4 regions of the Solibacillus sp. genome follow, and region 3 is predicted to be linked to each of the others. Evidence: riboswitches for the same ligand, from Rfam matches in the RefSeq annotation. Region 3 holds a riboswitch; each other region holds the start of a gene.
What was found. Region 3 has a riboswitch for thiamine pyrophosphate ahead of thiT (energy-coupled thiamine transporter ThiT). Riboswitches for the same ligand answer to the same signal wherever they lie in the genome.
Positions count from the first base shown of each region.

Region 1: another riboswitch for thiamine pyrophosphate. It lies ahead of thiW (energy coupling factor transporter S component ThiW); the one in region 3 lies ahead of thiT (energy-coupled thiamine transporter ThiT).
Region 2: another riboswitch for thiamine pyrophosphate. It lies ahead of thiC (phosphomethylpyrimidine synthase ThiC); the one in region 3 lies ahead of thiT (energy-coupled thiamine transporter ThiT).
Region 4: another riboswitch for thiamine pyrophosphate. It lies ahead of tenA (thiaminase II); the one in region 3 lies ahead of thiT (energy-coupled thiamine transporter ThiT).

Region 1 covers NZ_JBELZM010000013.1:4,677-7,828, reverse strand. Annotated here, with positions in the region: gene ABS917_RS13110 (nucleotidyltransferase) at 1-588, shown strand, start outside; gene ABS917_RS13105 (cupin domain-containing protein) at 667-1,233, shown strand; TPP riboswitch at 1,343-1,432, shown strand; gene thiW (energy coupling factor transporter S component ThiW) at 1,522-2,028, shown strand; gene ABS917_RS13095 (VOC family protein) at 2,477-2,872, opposite strand.
Region 2 covers NZ_JBELZM010000026.1:11,105-14,256, forward strand. Annotated here, with positions in the region: gene cobT (nicotinate-nucleotide--dimethylbenzimidazole phosphoribosyltransferase) at 1-575, opposite strand, end outside; cobalamin riboswitch at 671-850, opposite strand; TPP riboswitch at 1,166-1,280, shown strand; gene thiC (phosphomethylpyrimidine synthase ThiC) at 1,431-3,152, shown strand, end outside.
Region 3 covers NZ_JBELZM010000008.1:147,996-151,147, reverse strand. Annotated here, with positions in the region: gene map (type I methionyl aminopeptidase) at 132-884, opposite strand; gene thiT (energy-coupled thiamine transporter ThiT) at 1,075-1,641, opposite strand; TPP riboswitch at 1,856-1,964, opposite strand; gene ABS917_RS10150 (magnetosome magnetite crystal formation protein family) at 2,080-2,412, shown strand; gene ABS917_RS10145 (hypothetical protein) at 2,480-2,611, shown strand; gene ABS917_RS10140 (SbcC/MukB-like Walker B domain-containing protein) at 2,660-3,152, opposite strand, start outside.
Region 4 covers NZ_JBELZM010000002.1:45,812-48,963, forward strand. Annotated here, with positions in the region: gene ABS917_RS02375 (NAD(P)H-dependent flavin oxidoreductase) at 1-735, shown strand, start outside; TPP riboswitch at 862-960, shown strand; TPP riboswitch at 1,027-1,125, shown strand; gene tenA (thiaminase II) at 1,201-1,893, shown strand; gene thiM (hydroxyethylthiazole kinase) at 1,871-2,614, shown strand; gene thiD (bifunctional hydroxymethylpyrimidine kinase/phosphomethylpyrimidine kinase) at 2,611-3,152, shown strand, end outside.

The DNA of each region.
Region 1 (3,152 bases), on a different contig from region 3:
CGGCATGCTTTAAACGAATGGCTTATTGCCAATCAGCCAGTTAATAAATGGTTGAGCGGACTCGTTGTTCTACCGCTTGTGATCGCACCGTTTTATAGCTGGATGCTGTTTTTTACAATGTTGGAATGGTATTTATTTTCAGGGCTTGTATTAGCCGGTATTATTTACATGCTGAAAGGTGACAGAGTAGAAGACAATAAGGACTGGGAGTATAAAGGGAAGACAAAAATGATGCTTGATCTGATCGATTACCGCAAACACCCTTTTAATATTTCGCTTATTATCTACATCATGGTCATTGTCAGTTTTGTGTTGAGCAAGGGATTGGATATTCCGCTCTATATGGAAACAGGAGGCAACCCGCGCTACGTTACTTCTTTACCAACGATTTCGTTTTTAATGTCTTCCTTAATGGTCGTGAGTACGTTTATTTATATTATCAGTCATGGGGATTTCTTTGGTTTTCGTAAAGCCGAATTGAGTTATGAAAGAGTTATGTTCATCCACTTTGCAGAAATTATTGTATGTGGTGCTACCCTGTTTATTCTAATTTTCACATTAATCAATGCGTTATATGTGTATTTTTAGATGGATGGTTCATATCCAATAGGCACACACCGATAAATTTTTGCATATTTTAGCAACAATAATAAAAGAGGTGAACGATTGAATTCGAATCATGTTTCAGCGCAACCGCAGTTTACATTCGATGTTAATAAAAACCCGCTGTTCGTTAAAGACCAGCATAATTTTATCAATCTGCTTGGTGTCAACCAGTTAAATACGCTTGATAATATATCGTTGCTTGATATATATCTTAGCGCCAATAATGTTATAGAACCGCACTACCATCAAAATGCGGCGGAACTTGTTTACTGTATTACGGGGAGTGCAGTTGTTTCGATTTTGAATCCGTTTACGAAACAGCTGATGCATTTTCCGATTAGCCCCGGTCAAGTGGCGAACGTTCCTCAAGGGTGGTGGCATTACGAAGTCGCTACGCAAAACAACACGCATCTGCTTGCCATTTTCAATGCTCCGACTCCTGAAGTCATTTTAGGTTCCGACCTGCTCAAGCTGACACCAGCGAATATTATGGCCCACACTTATGGAATGAACGAAACTTTATGGACGCAGGCAGTTGCTCCTGTCAGACCCAATACTTTCATCGGTCCGCCAAACCCTTGGCAACAGGTCCAGCCCGGCAATTATGGCGGCGGGTATGAGCAGTAATTTTTCTCGGTCAAAGGGATTAAATTTCAAAAAAGCGTTTGCATAATGAAACGGCCATGTTATGATTATTGTGAAATTAACCTAATACTGGAAGCAGATAATCTGCTCGTAAAACTACTAGGGGCGCCTGTTTGGCTGAGAAGTACCCTTTGCACCTGATCTAGGTAATACTAGCGTAGGAAAGTAGTGTCGACCCCCTATTTTATATTTTTGTATAGGCTACGATACCACTTTCTTAATTGAAAGTGGTTTTTTTTGTTGCAAAAATTATTGTAAAGGATGGTAGAAATGAATAAAACGAGAAAGCTTACATACTCCGCGATTATCGCAGCAATTACAACGATTCTCAGCAGTATGGTGTATATCCCATTAGGTTTTGCGAAAATATTTCCGATTCAGCACTTTGCCAATGTCGTATCGGCGGTATTGCTCGGTCCATGGTATGCGGTGTTACAGGCATTTCTTACGTCGACATTGAGAAACTTGATGGGGACAGGCAGTATATTTGCTTATCCGGGCAGTATGATTGGCGCACTTTTAGCTGCATTTTTGTTTGCGAAAACGAAGAAACTGGCGTTTGCAGCGGTAGGTGAAGTAATCGGGACAGGGCTATTTGGTGCGATGGCTACTTACCCGATTGCGATTTTATTTTTAGGACAGGAAGCGGCGCTGTTCGGTTTTGTCCCGGCATTTATGATGAGTTCGTTTGCCGGTGCGCTTTTGGGCTATGGCTTACTGAAGATTATGGTGAGAAACAGGGCGTTTGGCGGGATGCTTTATCAGAATGCCGGTTGAGTAGCTGGCGGCGTGTGCAGAGGTTTTTTTTTAGAAAAGTTCGGGTGGTTATTAGAACTTCGGGGCGGGATATTAGAACTTCCGCGTACTTTATTAGAACAACTTATTGCTAGAAGATTTTTTATACAGATATATTGATTTTATTAGAAGAGCTGGAGCAGATATTAGAACTTTTGAGGACTTTATTAGAACAAATTAATAATGGAGAATTTTTTCCACCGGCTTATCGATTTTATTAGAAGAGTTGGAGCGGTTATTAGAACTTCTAGGTAAGATATTTGAAGAACTGCGGATGATATTAGAACAATTCGCATACTTATTAGAACAACCGACACTTATATTAGAAAATTTCACTTTTATTAGAAGATATTAAAATATATTAGAACAATTCAACCCTTTATTAGAAAATGAAGCGCCGGGTATCGGTCCAGACACCCGGCACCTTTTATTAAGCTAAATTGATCTGCCATGACACGCCGTAGCGGTCATTTAGCCAGCCGAATTTCTTGCTGAAACCGTAATCCCCGATTGGCATTAACGGATGTCCGCCTTCAAGCAGTTTTTCATACAGATGGTCGGCTTCCTCTTCCGTATCACATGTAATAAAAATAGAGAATGACGGTGTGAAGTCAAATTCATGTTTTATATTACTGTCAATGCACATAAATTCCTGACCTTTTATCGAAAAAGTAGCTTGCATGACTTTTCCTTCGTCTCCGCCTTCATTTGCCCCATAGCGGATAATGCTCGTAATTTCCGCGTCCTCTATAACTGATGTATAGAAGTTCATTGCTTCTTCAGCAACGCCGCCTTGAAACATTAAAAATGGTTTTGCACTTTTCATCGTACCCTTCCCCTTCTCAAATCAAATTAAATTTGCACCACTTCAATTTAGCCTATTTTAACCTTTTTCGCGAATTTTTCTACCTATAAAAAGGCATCTCCTAATTCGAAGAGCCTTTCGTTTTTTTCCCTTTACTAAATAAAATAGTGAAAAAGAATACGTTACATTCCTGAAATTCATAGGTTGGAGGGGTTACTACTTTTTGGACTTTCTGCATGAGTGACTAATTTTTATTAGAAGATTTAGTAGAGATATTAGAAGAGTTACCTTTGTTATTAGA
Region 2 (3,152 bases), on a different contig from region 3:
TGAAGTACCGAAAGCACAGCAGCACTAGGTGTCGTATTCCCGATGCCCATTTCTCCTGTACCGATAAGATTAATACCGCTTTGAATGGCTTCAGTTGCAACTTCAATCCCTACTTCAATCGCCTGAATCGCTTCTTCTCGGGTCATTGCAGGACCTTTCGCCATATTGTCTGTCCCGTATTTCACCTTTTTAATGATTACCCCTGCGTTTTGAGGTAAGTCTTCTTTTACACCGATATCCACCGGGATAACTTGTGCATTTGTAATTTTCGCAATCGTACACATCCCTGTCGTCCCTTTCGGAAATGAAAGTGTTTGGAAAACCGTTGTACTTTGTGGATTTGGCGTTACCCTTTCCTCATACACACCGTGGTCTGCCGCCATGACGATCATCGCTTTGTTATCGATTTTCGGCGCAAGCTCACCGGTAATTGTGGCGATTTGCATTGCTAAAGATTCGAGCTTCCCTAAACTTTGAGGCGGCTTTGCTAAAGAGTCTATGTACTGACGTGCTTTGCCTTCCATTTGTCGGTCGATTTCTTTAATTTGTTCAATCGTTTGCTTTAGTAATTTCATGTTTCGTTTCCCCCTATTTGAATGAATTTTGACAATAAAAATAGCCTGCAGTTTATTCGATAACAAATAAACTACAGACATATCCAGTGTCTATAAACAGGAAGCGTACTTAGGCAGGTCTCCTGGCTCAGATTCACGATTCCATAACCCCTTCCCAGATCTATATCCAGTGGGCTTTGCTATGGAACTCCTCTATACAGTGTTGGGATTACGCTAAAGCTTTTCACTTTATTCCCTATTCTCCCTTAACGGGCACCTAATGCTTGATGAATTTAACATTACTTTACGACGAACGACTTTTTTCGTCAAGGATGATTTTCAATAAGCAGGAATTAAAACGTTTTCTGATTCAGAATTCCTTAAATATAAAAAAAGTCCACCTCTTGAGAATGTTGACTCATCAGAAATAATAATACGTTCGGGTTTTGTTTCTTTAATGTTCTTAACGTCGAGACATGCAGAGGTTTGTAATGTGCATGCGAAATGAGTACGATATCAATAACTGGTAAGGTAATTCATCTAACAAATACTTTTCTGAATTTTCCCTTTTATCTCAATTAAGTTTCATGTATACTAATATAAAATTGAATAGAAATAACTAGGGGAGTCCAATAAGTTGGGCTGAGAATGAAACACGTTGAAGTTTCTTGACTCTTGGGACCTGATCTGGATCATACCAGCGTGGGGAAGTTAGCATCGTATTATAGTAATACTACTTCTGTATACATATTAGCCGGGTCCGACCATTTATTGGACACCGGCTTTTTTATGTACTTCATAAGCTTTTTTAAGCTCCTCACTGTTGTGCTCTATCTCTTGTCCTTATATTCAAAAAAGGAGAGATTTATTATGTCAATGTCACCATCTTCATTAAACGAACAGAGTATTTCCATTATGTCTAACTTTTCAGGTAGCAAAAAAGTATATGTAACAGGCTCTAGACCTGACATTAAGGTTCCAATGCGTGAAATCGAGTTAAGCCCGACAACTGGTACGTTTGGAGAAGAGGAAAATCCTCCAGTACGTGTGTATGACACCAGCGGACCTTATACAGACCCTGATCATTCTGTCGATATTACAAAAGGTCTCCCTGCCCTTCGCAGTACATGGATTCAAGAACGTGGCGATGTGGAGGAATATGATGGTCGTGAAATCAAGCCTGAGGATAATGGTTATAAAGATAAAAACGATCCTCGTGCTAATCATAACGTGTTTCCTGGTTTAAAGCGGAAACCGTTACGGGCTAAAAAAGGGAAAAATATTACACAACTTCATTATGCACGAAAAGGAATTATCACGCCTGAAATGGAATTTATCGCAATTAGAGAAAATATGAAACCTGAATTCGTACGGGATGAAGTTGCAAAGGGTCGAGCGATTATTCCTTCTAATATCAACCATCCAGAATCAGAGCCCATGATAATAGGTCGTAACTTTCATGTAAAAATTAACGCGAATATTGGCAATTCTGCTGTTTCATCTTCCATCGAAGAAGAGGTTGAAAAAATGACATGGGCAACACGTTGGGGTGCTGATAATATTATGGACCTATCAACAGGTAAAAACATTCACACAACACGGGAATGGATTATTCGAAATTCGGCTGTTCCTGTCGGTACCGTACCTATTTATCAAGCACTAGAAAAAGTAAATGGTGTTGCTGAAGACCTAACATGGGAGGTTTACCGTGATACATTGATTGAACAAGCCGAACAAGGGGTGGATTACTTCACCATTCATGCTGGTGTTCTTTTACGGTATGTTCCGTTAACAGCAAAACGTTTAACAGGTATTGTATCCCGAGGTGGATCTATTATGGCACAATGGTGTCTTCACCACCATAAAGAAAATTTTTTATATACTCACTTTGAAGAAATCTGTGAAATCATGAAAACTTATGATGTTTCATTCTCTTTAGGGGATGGCTTACGTCCTGGTTCCATTGCAGATGCCAATGATGAAGCTCAATTTGCGGAATTAGAAACTCTTGGAGAACTAACAAAAATTGCTTGGGAGCATGATGTACAGGTTATGGTTGAAGGACCGGGACACGTGCCAATGCACCTTATAAAAGAAAACATGGACAAACAACTGGAAGTTTGTAAGGAAGCTCCTTTCTATACTTTAGGCCCTCTTACAACTGATATAGCTCCTGGCTATGATCACATTACATCTGCTATTGGAGCTGCAATGATTGGTTGGTATGGGACAGCGATGCTTTGTTATGTAACGCCAAAAGAACATTTAGGTTTACCGAATAGAGATGATGTTCGTGTAGGGGTTGTCACTTATAAAATTGCTGCACATGCTGCTGATTTGGCAAAAGGGCATCCAGGAGCACATAAAAGAGATGATGCCTTATCAAAAGCTCGTTTTGAATTCCGTTGGAGAGATCAGTTTAATTTATCTTTAGATCCTGAACGTGCAATCGAATATCATGATGAAACTTTACCTGCTGAAGGTGCAAAAACAGCACATTTCTGTTCTATGTGTGGACCTAAATTTTGCAGTATGAGAATCTCTCAAGATATTCGTAATTTTGCAAAAGAAAAAGAACTTGATACGAAGGAAGCTATT
Region 3 (3,152 bases):
ACTTGAAAGTGTATGGAATTGGTAATTGTTGCAGTCATTTATTTGAATCATTTGATTATTTTATGTTGGGACCTAGTTTTGATAGAACAAAAAAACGCGGGTGCACTTATGTATGCTCCCACGTTTATAACTTAGTCTTCCAATGTTGTTAAAATGATCGGTTTATCTTTTGTGACGATAATCGAATGTTCGATTTGGGCAACTAATGATTTGTCCGGTGTAATGAATGTCCAGCCGTCACCTGATTCTACGATATGCTCGGCCTTTGCAGAAATGAACGGTTCTACTGCCAACACCATGCCTTCTTTCATGATTGTTGTATCCCAAGCATCGTAATAGTTCAATACATGGTTTGGCTCTTCGTGTAATGATTTACCTAAGCCATGACCTGTTAAGTTCATAATTACTGTCAAACCGTGATCACGTGCTTCACGCTCTACCGCTTTACCGATCTGATTTAATTTCGAACCTGCTTTAACCTTTGTCATTGCACGTTCAAATGCTGATTTTGCTACAGTGCAAAGTTTTTCTTTATCTTCATAACCTTCACCAACGACAAAAGAAATACCTGTATCTGCAAAATACCCGTTTAAAGAACCAGAAACATCAATGTTTACGATATCGCCTTCCTGAATAACCTTGTTCCCTGGAATACCATGTGCAACTTCGTGATTTACTGAAATGCAAGTATATCCCGGAAAATCGTATTCGCCTTTAGGACCAGAAACCGCGCCTGCTTCCGCAAACATACGGCCAGCAATTTCATCTAATTCTTTCGTTGTCACGCCAGGTACTGTCGCAGCTTTCATCGCCTCACGAATTTCAGCACAAATGCGCCCAATTTTTTTAAACGCTTGTATTTCTTCTTGAGTAGTAACAATCATGTGTAACTTCCTTCCTCTTAAACAATGTCTACCCTTAACTATAGCATACTTAAAATCGGTTGTAATTGTTCAAGGTTTTTAAAATTATCCTGATTTATGACCAATTTAATATGAAAATCTACTATTGAAATAAGAAAAAGCTTGCAGGGGGAAAAGTATCCCTCACCGCAAGCATTGAGTTTCCTATTCGTTATGTTGTTTTTACTTTTTGCAGTAAACGAGGTGCAGATGTGAATAAAATAACGGCAATAATCGCCGTAAGTATTGTAGCAGGAACCATATAAGTACTGTTGTAAATAATTGAATAGGCCCATACATTATCATCGCCTGCATATTCTTTAAAGAACACGACACCTGCGAGCAAGTGCGAAACAAATCTTAAAGCACCGCCTATAAGTGCTCCAAGGACAATATAAAGTGCCATTTTTACTTTATTGAGTGATTGTGTAGCCTCTAATAATGGCTTTCTTACAATTGCCGCTAATCCTACTACTGTAAAGGCAAGACCGTAATCTAAAATTGCCTGAAGCCAGTGCACAATGTAAGCACCGAACATCATTTGCATTACGCCGATCAGCAAGCCTGTTGCAAGTCCTGCCGTTAATCCCCAACGAATGGCCATTAACATGATCGGTACCATAACAAAGCTGATCGATCCGCCTTGTGCCCACATTTTAAAAGATACTTGATCCAATACAAGTCCGATGGCAGCAAATATCGCTATCTCCACCATCATCAATAATTTCTTTCTGTCCATAACAATGCCCCTTTCTTTTATCCGATGTAACAAAAGTGAAGAGGGATAGAATAGAAATCAATTACGCTTTAGCGTAATTGCGTCGGGATTCGGCTTTACGCTCGCGTAAAGAACTCATATCCGAATCCATGACATCCGCCGGAGGCTTTTACTTTTTCAGTAGGAAAAAGTAAAAAACGACAGTCAGGACAAAAGCCTGACTATCGTTTGAACAGTCGGTTTCTATCCACATCCCTACGCAAGTGCTAACTTACAGGTTCAAAGAGTCAGTGCAATCCCGTGCACAATCTCAGCCGACTTTCTCGGCACCCCTTGTGGTACATCTAATTTTTATTGTTTGAACATGCTCATTGTAACGAATATTTTTACAACTTTCAACAGCTATTATTTTGAAATGTACTAGAATTACATATAATAGATACGAAGGAGTGATAAATAATGGATCAATCGAAAGGTTTAAGTGCACTGAGCTATTTGAGCTTTTATTTTGCACCGTTTATTTTACCGTTAATTATATTTATCGTTACGAAAGATGATGCTGTTAAAGGCCATTCTAAAAAAGCTTTTATTTCCCAATTCATACCGATACTGTTAGGGATTCTGTACATTATTTACTTTTTCACTTCCGTTCTTTCCTGGAATGATACTTTGACCTTGAACATTCAGGACTTTTTTATCAGTTCGCATTTTATCGGATTTATTCTTTTAGTAGTTATCACGTTCATCCTGGCAATATGGAATTTAGCTCAAGCCATTAAAGTTTTACGTTAATGTTTATGAAAGCTCCATCTTTGGGTATATTTTTATACGAAACGTATTCGTTAAGGAGTGTATACTAATGAAATTAAATAAACTCATTAAAACAGCTATTAAATATGGACCAATCGTGTACCCGATCATTAAGAAAATGATGGACAACAAAAAATCTACTCCCCAAGCAGCAACTACACGACGAACTCCAAAACGTTAATGCAAAAAACACATTTCCCGCTTTAACTGGAGGGAAATGTGTTTTTTTCTATTTAATAATAATCTCTGTTTTACTGTAGCCTTCTTTTAGCTTTTGCACTTGCAAAATAGCTGGCATTGCTGCTTTTAGTTCGGCCACATGTGATATGACGCCGATTAAGCGGCCTGTTTGCTGAAGATCAATCAATATATCGATTGCCCTTCTTAATGCCTCCTCATCCAATGTACCGAAACCTTCATCGATAAACATTGTATCGATATGCACACTTCCCTGCACACTTTGAATAACATCGGCCATTCCTAATGCTAATGAAAGTGAGGCATTGAATTTTTCACCACCGGACAGTGTTTTTACATCCCGGGTTTGCCCTGTATGGCTGTCATATACATCGATGCTGAGTCCGCTTTGGGCATTTCCTTCTTTCCTTCCTGTGGATTTCAGGAAGTATTGGCCATTTGATAAGACACGCAAACGTTCATTTGCCGCATGTGTCACTTTTTCCAAATAGCCGATTTGCACAAACCGCTCAAATGAAATTTTC
Region 4 (3,152 bases), on a different contig from region 3:
ATTGTCCATAAAACAAACGACCGGCTGGAACAGGATATGGAGCTTTGTGTGAAATATAAAGTTCCAATTATTATTACTTCACTTGGGGCACGCGAAGAAGTTTTTGAGGCAGCACATAGTTATGGAGGCATCGTTTTCCATGATGTCATCAACAATTATTTTGCAAAAAAAGCAATTCAAAAAGGCGCGGACGGAATCATAGCAGTAGCAACAGGTGCGGGAGGTCATGCAGGGCAGCAAAGCCCATTTGCGCTCGTACAGGAAATCCGTGAATGGTTTGACGGTCCATTAGCTTTATCAGGATCAATCGCACGAGGCCATTCGGTATTGGCTGCACAGGCGATGGGGGCTGATTTTGGCTATATTGGCTCACCGTTTATCGCGACAGAAGAAGCATTTGCTCGTCAAGAATACAAACAGATGATTGTTGAGAGTAATGCAGAAGATATTGTATACAGTAATTTATTTACAGGAATTCACGGGAATTATTTGAAAGGTTCTATCATGAATGCAGGGATGGATCCGGATAATCTAAAAGAAAGTGATCCTTCCGCAATGAACTTCAATGATAATACGGCAAAAGCCTGGAAAGATATTTGGGGAAGCGGGCAAGGAATCGGCGCAATTAAAGAGATTACTTCTACACAACAATATGTTGATAAACTGGCAGAAGAATATGCACTGGCTTATCAAGAACTGACTGGGAAAAAATCAACAGTAGCCAATTTACAATAGATCACAGCGCATCATTAGTATGTAAACATTTACTAATGATGCGCGGTAGTTTTAACTGAATAATTTCGTAATTTTTTGAATTCACTTGCCCGGTTTGAATTAATTTGTTACACTCGGGGTAATTAAATGCATTTGCGGGGGGACACATTCGTGTTGAGAAGGTTAAAACCTGACCCTTAGAACCTGGCCGTTAATACGGACGTAGGGAGCAAAGTACACGCTATACATATGTACTTACTTTGGCTCCGCGTATCTTTTACGTGGAGTCTTTCTTTTGCAAATACACAAGCATTTGATTTGCGGGGGGACACAGTAGTGTTGAGAAGGTTAAAACCTGACCCTTGGAACCTGGCCGTTAATACGGACGTAGGGAGCAATGAAAAGTGGTACTTACACTTTTTGGGGACGTCTCTCTATATTGAGGCGTCTTTTTTGTGCTTCCGTCAACAAAAAGGAGGAGTAACAATGGGATTTTGTGAAGAGGTAAGAAAAGAAACGGATTTTTATTGGGAGGCTAGCTTCTATCATCCTTTTGTACAAGGGATTGCAGATGGGAGCTTACCGCTGGAGAAGTTTAAGTTTTATATGCTGCAGGATGCGTATTATTTAAAACATTATACGAAAGTTCTTGCTCTGGCAGCTGCAAAAGCGACTACGGATGACGATGTTCAATATTTTCTGCAAACAGCAAAATTTATTCATGACGCAGAGCTGGAGTTACACCGTACAACGTTTAAAGAATTAGGTGTTACAGCGGATGATTTGGAGCAATTCGAACCGGCTCCTGCAGCCTATAACTATGTGAGCCATATGTACAATGCAGTGCATAACGGAGATGTAGCAGAAGCATTTGCGGCAATTTTGCCTTGCCCATGGCTGTATCAGGAAATTGGGCAAAGGTTAAAAGATGCATGCCCAAATGTCCCTCTTTATGAACAGTGGATTGCACTATATGCTTCCGAGGAGATGCTTCAAAATATTGAAGTACAAAAATCGATGCTTGATCGATATGCGAAAGAACAGCCGGCAAAGCTAAAAATATTACAGGAACATTTTAAGAAAAGCTGTTATTACGAATGGATGTTCTGGGAGATGCCTTGGACAAAGCAAAGCTGGGAACAAGGGGTGTATGTAAATGAGCCTGCAAGCAATTCATAAAAATCAACCGTTAGTACATTGCATTACAAATTATGTCGTCGCAAACTTTACAGCGAATGGTTTGCTGGCGGTGGGTGCTTCACCAGTAATGGCCGATGCGATAGAAGAAGCGGGAGAAATGGCTGCTCAGTCAAATGCATTACTTTTGAATATGGGTACTTTGAATGAAAGGACAGTAGCATCGATGAAGCAAGCTGGACTGAGCGCAAATAAGCATCAAAATCCGGTTGTTATTGATCCGGTAGGGGTTGGGGCAACGAAGTTCCGAGTTGAAACAGCACAACAACTGCTCGACCTTTTAAAGATTGATGTAATCCGCTGCAATATTGGAGAACTGGCGGCTCTCACGGGAGCGAATTGGGCTTCCAAAGGTGTTGATAGTGGAAAAGGGGAGATAGATGTTGAAGCGACTGCTAAAAAGTTGGCTAATAACTATCAATGTATTGTGATCGTTACAGGAGAACAAGATGTTATTACAGATGGGGAAAGAGTGGAATTTGTAACGGGCGGTCATGAAAAAGTAACAAAAATGACGGGGAGCGGCTGCTTGCTTAGTGCCTTTTGTGCAGCGGTGCTTGCAAACAGTATAGAGCCGTTTGATGACTTACTAACGCTGCTGAATGAATATAAACAGGCAGGTGCCAATTCTGTTGCAGCTATAGGAACTTTCCACACAAATTTCCTGAATGAACTAGAAAATTTAGCGGAGGGACGACAATGATTACATGTACAATTGCAGGCTCAGATAGCGGTGGCGGTGCAGGCATCCAAGCAGATTTAAAAACGTTTCAGGAACTCCGTGTATTCGGCACATCGGTCATCACTGCACTAACCGCACAAAATACCCAAGGAGTGCATGGGATTTTTCCGACAACGGCCGATTTTGTTCAGGCTCAGTTAAAAGCGGTACTTCAAGATTTTGATGTTAAGGCAATTAAAACAGGAATGTTGTTTAGTGCTGAAATTATCGAATCAATTGTCGCTTTACTAAAAAATACAGAAATTCCGCTAATCGTTGATCCGGTCATGATTGCAAAAGGGGGGGCAAGTTTACTCGAACAGGAGGCAACAACGGCCCTTAAAGAAATGTTATTGCCGCTTGCAACCGTTTGTACACCGAACATTCCGGAAGCGGAAATTCTGACTGGTTATACAATTCAAAATGATGAAGATATCACATTAGCGGCGCAGGATCTATTAAGTCTAGGGCTTGAATGTGTTGTCATAAAGGGTGGTCACTTAAATAGTAAGCATGCGAC